Regions from separate parts of the Streptomyces sp. NPDC085524 genome, predicted to be linked through region 2. Evidence: riboswitches for the same ligand, from Rfam matches in the RefSeq annotation. Region 2 holds a riboswitch; the other holds the start of a gene.
What was found. A riboswitch is a leader RNA that binds a small molecule or an ion and turns the genes downstream of it on or off. The one in region 2 is predicted to bind glycine.
Positions count from the first base shown of each region.

Region 1: linked by a shared signal. The riboswitch ahead of gcvT (glycine cleavage system aminomethyltransferase GcvT) and the one ahead of gcvP (aminomethyl-transferring glycine dehydrogenase) in region 2 are both predicted to bind glycine.

Region 1 covers NZ_JBITTH010000007.1:321,443-324,844, reverse strand. The annotation lists gene glyA (serine hydroxymethyltransferase) at 1-329, opposite strand, end outside; gene gcvH (glycine cleavage system protein GcvH) at 345-725, opposite strand; gene gcvT (glycine cleavage system aminomethyltransferase GcvT) at 828-1,943, opposite strand; glycine riboswitch at 2,102-2,205, opposite strand; gene ACIGFK_RS13795 (AAA family ATPase) at 2,434-3,102, shown strand; gene ACIGFK_RS13790 (enhanced serine sensitivity protein SseB) at 3,212-3,402, shown strand, end outside.
Region 2 covers NZ_JBITTH010000016.1:200,216-203,617, forward strand. The annotation lists gene gcvP (aminomethyl-transferring glycine dehydrogenase) at 1-1,975, opposite strand, end outside; glycine riboswitch at 2,171-2,269, opposite strand; gene ACIGFK_RS24910 (PRC-barrel domain-containing protein) at 2,382-2,747, shown strand.

The DNA of each region.
Region 1 (3,402 bases), on a different contig from region 2:
AGCAGCGCGAACATCGCGGCGGCGTTCGCCTGCGCACCGGAGTGCGGCTGCACGTTCGCGGCCTCGGCGCCGAACAGCGCCTTGATCCGGTCGATCGCGATCTGCTCGACGACGTCGACGTGCTCGCAGCCGCCGTAGTAACGGCGGCCGGGGTAGCCCTCGGCGTACTTGTTGGTGAGGACGGAGCCCTGGGCCTCCATGACGGCGACCGGAGCGAAGTTCTCCGACGCGATCATTTCCAGGGTCGACTGCTGGCGCACGAGCTCGGCGTCGACGGCTGCGGCGACGTCGGGGTCGAGTTCGTGAAGAGGGGTGTTCAGTACGGACATCAGGATCCCCTGGGGTCAGTTACCGGCGGTGAGGGAGGCGTACTCCTCGGCGGAGAGCACGTCCTTGGGCTCCTCCGAGATGCGCACCTTGAACAGCCAGCCGCCCTCGAAGGGGGCGGAGTTCACCAGGGACGGGTCGTCGACGACGTCCTGGTTGGCCTCGACGACCTCACCGGAGACGGGGGAGTACAGGTCGCTGACCGACTTCGTCGACTCCAGCTCGCCACAGGTCTCGCCCTCGGTCACGGTGTCGCCGACCTCGGGGAGCTGTGCGTAGACGACGTCACCGAGCGCGTTGGCCGCGAACTCGGTGATGCCGACCGTCGCGACGCCGTCAACGACGTCCGACAGCCACTCGTGCTCCTTGGTGTAACGCAGCTGCTGGGGGGTGCTCATGGCCTGATTCTCCTGGATGCGCGGGGGTGGAAACGAACAGTGGTCTTGGGTACTGCGACATCGCCGCACGGGGCACCCGGGCGGCAGGCCTGACTACAAGGACTACTTCTGCCGCTTGTAGAACGGCAGAGCGACGACCTCGTACGGCTCATGCGTACCGCGAATGTCGACGCCGACGCCGGAGGTGCCGGGCGCGGCGTGCGCCGCGTCGACGTAAGCCATCGCGATCGGCTTGCCCAGGGTCGGGGACGGGGCGCCGGAGGTGACCTCGCCGATGACCTGACCGTCGGCGACGACGGGGAAGCCGGCGCGCGGGACGCGGCGGCCCTCGGCGACCAGGCCGACCAGCTTGCGCGGCGGGTTCGTGGCGGCGCGCTCGGCGGCGGCCTCCAAGGCGGCGCGGCCGACGAAGTCGCCCTCCTTCTCGAACTTCACGACCCGGCCCAGACCCGCGTCGAACGGGGTCAGCGAGGTGCTCAGCTCGTGCCCGTACAGCGGCATGCCCGCCTCCAGGCGCAGGGTGTCGCGGCAGGACAGGCCGGCCGGGACCAGGCCGACGCCCTCGCCGGCCTTGGTCAGCGCCTGCCACAGCTCCACGGCGTGCTCGGGGGAGACGAACAGCTCGAAGCCGTCCTCGCCGGTGTAGCCCGTACGCGCGATCAGCGCGGGCACGCCGGCCACGGTGCCCGGCAGGCCGGCGTAGTACTTCAGCCCGTCCAGGTCGGCGTCGGTGAGGGAGGCGAGGATGCCGGGGGACTCCGGGCCCTGCACCGCGATCAGCGCGTAGGCGTCGCGGTCGTCGCGGACCTCGGTGTCGAAGCCGGCGGCGCGCTCGGTCAGGGCGTCGAGGACGACCTGGGCGTTGGAGGCGTTCGCGACGACCATGTACTCGGTCTCGCCGAGGCGGTAGACGATCAGGTCGTCGACGATGCCGCCGTCTTCCCGGCAGATGTGGGTGTAGCGGGCGCGGCCGACGCCGACGGTGGAGATGTTGCCGACCAGGGCGTAGTCCAGGGCCTTGACGGCCTCCGGCCCGGTCAGGGTGATCTCGCCCATGTGGGAGAGGTCGAAGAGACCGGCCTTGGTGCGGACGGCGTTGTGCTCGTCGCGCTCGCTCGCGTACCGCAGGGGCATGTCCCAGCCCGCGAAGTCGGTCATGGTCGCACCGAGGGAACGGTGCAGCGCATCGAGGGCGGTCAGGCGGGGGGCAGTGCTCATGGGTGTGGCTCCCGGGTCCCAGGGCATGACATGACGAGGAGGGGTCCTCCCCATCTGTCATCGGAACCTGAGAGGTTCGCCGAGAGTTCCTGACACGTCGGGAATCTCCGGCTTGCACCTTGGGTGGAGCTGCCGAACAGCTCGCTTTTCAGATCTGCCTCATCCACGCGGTACGGGGCCTGAGAGATTCAAGGGAGGTTCTTGCTCCTTCGGCGCCCACGCACCGCCTTGCGGCGTGCCGGGACTCTCCCGCGCGGATTCAAGCGGCCGGTATGCAGTTGGTGATGCGGTTGGTCCAGATGGCGCACATCATTGCACGCCATGGTGGTGATCGGGCGGGCGGGCCCGAAAGATCCTGCCGGGTGTCCAGGGGGTGGACGGGGCCGGACCGGAACCGAAGCCGCCGGATTACCGTCTCTTTACACTCAGTGGGCAAGGGTCCTGGTGACCCGATTCGGGGGAGGCGAACACTGTGCGGAGATTCGTAGGTGTGGCGGCAACCACGGGGACCGTGGGTGCGGTACCGGCGCAGCGCGCCGGTGCGCCCGCGCGCCCGCGCGGGCACGGGGCCGGGCCCGTACGGGACCTGCGCGGCCCGGGCGTGCGGGGCCCGCAGCGGCTCCGCTTCGCCGAGGGCGACATCGTGGTCGTGTCCGGCCTGCCGGGCGGCGGCAAGAGCACGCTGATCAAGCGGGCGGCCGCCGAGGGCGGGGCGGAGGGCGGCGCCATCGACTCCCAGGACACCCGCGAGCGCTGGGAACGCCGGATGCCGGGGGCGCTGCCGTACGCGGTGTACCGGCCGCTGGTGCGGGCCGCGCACTACTGGGGGCTGTGGCGGCACCTGCGTTCCGGGCGCTCCCTCGTCGTCCACGACTGCGGTACCCAGAGCTGGGTGCGGGGGCTGCTCGCGGCGGCCGCGCGGCGGCGGGGGCGTGCGCTGCACCTCCTCCTGCTGGACAGCAGCCCCGAGGAGGCGCTGTCGGGCCAGCGGGCCCGGGGGCGGGGGGTCTCGTCCTACGCCTTCGCCCGCCACCGGGGTGCGGTGGGCCGCCTCCTGCGCGAAGCGGAAGCCGGCCGCCCCCCGGCGGGTTGCGCCTCGGCCGTCCTCCTGGACCGCCGCTCCGCCGCCGCGGTGACCCGCATCGCGTTCCACCCGTAGCCCCGGGAGCGGCGCGGCACGTTCCGTACCACCGCACCCCGGCGGAGCCCTGTCGGTGGGGGCCGGTACCCTGCGGGGCGACGAAACGCGGGATCACGGAGGCACGTACATGCACAGCGGCGGCGGCTGGCCGGGGAATGAGCTCGAGCAGGTGCTCGGGGCGGCGCTCGGGCAGCCGGACGCCGGCGGGCGGATCCTGGAGGTGCTCGGGCGGAGCCAGGTGTGGGTGCCCCTGCCCGCCGGCGCCGGCACCGAACGGGGCGGCGCCGAGGGCCTGACCCTCCCCACCATGGACATCGG
Region 2 (3,402 bases):
CGTGCGTGGACGGGTAGGTGATCATCAGCACGGAGAGCTCGTCGCGGTACTGCTCGATCTTGGCGCGCAGGTCGTCCGCGTCCACCTCGCCGTCGTCGGCGGTCTTGACGACGACGACCTTCATGCCGGCCATCACGGCGCTGGCGGCGTTGGTGCCGTGCGCGGAGGACGGAATGAGGCAGATGGTGCGCTGCTCGTCGCCGTTCGCGCGGTGGTAGGCGCGCACGGCCAGCAGACCGGCGAGCTCACCCTGCGAACCGGCGTTCGGCTGGATGGAGACCTTGTCGTAGCCGGTGACCTCGGAGAGACGTTCCTCCAGCTCGTTGATGAGCGTGAGGTAGCCCTCGGCCTGCTCCACGGGGGCGAAGGGGTGCAGCTGGCCGAACTCGGGCCAGGTCACCGGCTCCATCTCGGTGGTCGCGTTGAGCTTCATGGTGCAGGAGCCCAGCGGGATCATGCCGCGGTCCAGCGCGTAGTCCTTGTCCGAGAGCTTGCGCAGGTAGCGCAGCATCGCGGTCTCGGAGCGGTGCTGGTGGAAGACCGGGTGGGTCAGGAAGGCGTCCGAGCGCAGCAGGCCCTCGGGGAGGGTGTCCGCCGCGGTCTCGTCCAGGGCCTCGATGTCGGCGCTGACGCCGAAGGCGGCCCAGACGGCCTCGATGTCGGCGCGCAGGGTGGTCTCGTCGCAGGCGACGGCGACGTGGTCCGCGTCGGCCTGGTGCAGGTTGACCCCGCCCTTGCGGGCGGCGGCGACGACCTCGGCGGCACGGCCCGGGACGCGGGCGGTGATCGTGTCGAAGTACGCGCCGTGCACGATCTCCACGCCGCCGGCCGTCAGGCCCGCGGCGAGCAGGGTCGCGTAGCGGTGGGTGCGGCGGGCGATCGTCTGCAGGCCGTCCGGGCCGTGGTAGACCGCGTACATGGCGGCCATGACGGCGAGGAGCACCTGCGCGGTGCAGATGTTGCTGGTGGCCTTCTCGCGGCGGATGTGCTGCTCGCGGGTCTGCAGCGCCAGGCGGTACGCCTTGTTGCCGTCCGCGTCCACGGAGACGCCGACGAGGCGGCCCGGCAGGGAGCGGGCGTGCTTGGCCTGGACGGCCATGTAGCCGGCGTGCGGTCCGCCGAAGCCCATCGGAACGCCGAAGCGCTGCGTGGTGCCGACGGCGATGTCCGCACCCAGCTCGCCCGGGGAGGTCAGCAGGGTCAGGGCGAGCAGGTCGGCCGAGACGGTGACGATCGCGCCGAGCTCGTGCGCCTGGTCGATGACCGGCTTGATCTCCCGTACGGCGCCGGAGGCACCCGGGTACTGGAGCAGCACACCGAAGACACCGCGCTCGGCGATCTCGGCGGGGATGCCGTTCGAGAGGTCCGCGACGACGACCTCGACGCCCGTCGGCTCGGCGCGGGTCTCGATCACCGCGATGGTCTGCGGCAGGGCGTCGGCGTCGATCAGGAAGACGCCGCCCTTGACCTTGCCCACGCGGCGGGCGAGCGACATGGCCTCGGCGGCCGCGGTGCCCTCGTCGAGCAGCGAGGCACCCGAGGTCGGCAGGCCGGTGAGGTCCGCGACGAGGGTCTGGAAGTTCAGGAGCGCCTCGAGGCGGCCCTGCGAGATCTCCGGCTGGTAGGGCGTGTACGCCGTGTACCAGGCCGGGTTCTCCATGACGTTGCGGAGGATCACCGGCGGGGTGAAGGTCCCGTAGTAGCCGAGACCGATCATGGAGGAGAGGACCTGGTTGCGGTCGGCGAGCGAACGCAGCTCGGCCAGCACCTCGGCCTCGGTCCGCGCCTCGGGCAGGTTCAGCGCCTCGGCGGTCTTGATGACGTCCGGCACCGCGGCAGCGGTCAGTTCGTCCAGCGAGCCGTAGCCCACCTGAGCGAGCATCTTCGCCTGCGCCTCGGCGTCCGGACCGATGTGGCGCTGCTCGAAGGGGATGCCTCGCTCCAGCTGGGAGAGCGGAATGCGGTTGGCGGTCATGTACGGAGGCCTCCTGGTCGTACGACCTGCGAGGGGCACCACGGCGCGGGCACCCGGACGGCCTCCCCCTCTGTCATCTCAACCTGAGAGTTTCACCGGTCGCTGGAGGGTCGCTCGAGCCACCGGCTTTCACCGTCGGTGAGGAGGGGAACCGGCACTGCGCGCCCGGTACCCGCCCCTGCTTTCCAGAGTGGCCTCGTCCGTGCGGTACGTATGCCTGAGAGATTCCGGGGAGGATTTGCTCCTTCGGCGCCTCCGTCGTTCTCACTCGGAGGACTCTCCCGCACAGGGTCGACAGCCATCACCCAGCCTACCAGCGAGGATCCGGGCCCTCCCCGAGTGGCCTCTTCTTGGGATATGCACTTCTGTAGTCATTACGGAGGAGTTGCGACCATTTGGAGGGACCGTGCAGACCGACATCGATCCGCGCAGCCTGATCGGCCGCAAGGCGTTCGACCGCAATGGCACCAAGATCGGCACCGTGGACGAGGTCTACCTCGACGATGCCACGGGCGTCCCGGAATGGGCCGCCGTCCGTACGGGCCTGTTCAGCCGGGACGCGTTCGTCCCGCTGGAGCCGAGCGAGCTGGTGGGCGACGCCCTGCGGGTGCCGTTCGACCGCTCCCTGATCAAGGACGCCCCCGACTTCGGCGTCGGCCGCCACCTCTCCCCCGAACAGGAGCTCCAGCTCTACCACCACTACGGCCTGGACGTGACGCTCCCCACGGACTTCCAGCGCGACTTCGGCCACCTGGCAGGCGACGAGGACTGACCCACCCCGGGGCCCGCCGCCCCGGACCCGCCGCCCCGGGCCCCGGAACGGCCCGGGCTCCGGCTGCCACGGCCCGGCACGCTCCGAACCCCGGCACGGCCCGGGTCCCGGCCTGGCACAGCCCGGCCCGCTCGGCCTCGGGAGTCGGCCCGGCACGGACCGGTGGACGCACCGACGCGCCCCGGGCCCGGCCGCGGCCGGGCACACCACGGCCCCGGCCTGACCAGACCGGACAGGCCGTTCACCGGCATGGGCCCGGGTACAAGCCCTGCACGAGAGCAGGCGCGCCACGGCGTGGCCGGCTGGCCGCAGACCATGCCCACCAGGCCACACGGTCCTACGGGCCGCAGGGCGCGGGGCCGCGGGGTGCAGCCGTGCGGCCGTGGGCCTGGGGCGCAGCACGTGGGCCAGGGCCGTTGGCACCGGGCACCCGGCACCGGGCGCAAGCGCGTGGGACGTAGGCCACGGACACCGGGCGCAGCGCGCGTGGGACGCCGGCCGCGGACCACGGGCCGCTATGGCCCCACTCAGCCACCACCGGGCCTGCACGGGCCGCACGAGGCTGAAGCGTCCTATGGGGCTGAAGGGCCGTATGGGGCTCAGGGACGCAGAGGCCTGCTACCGGCCCGGGCTTCGGCCACGTGAGGCGCAGGCC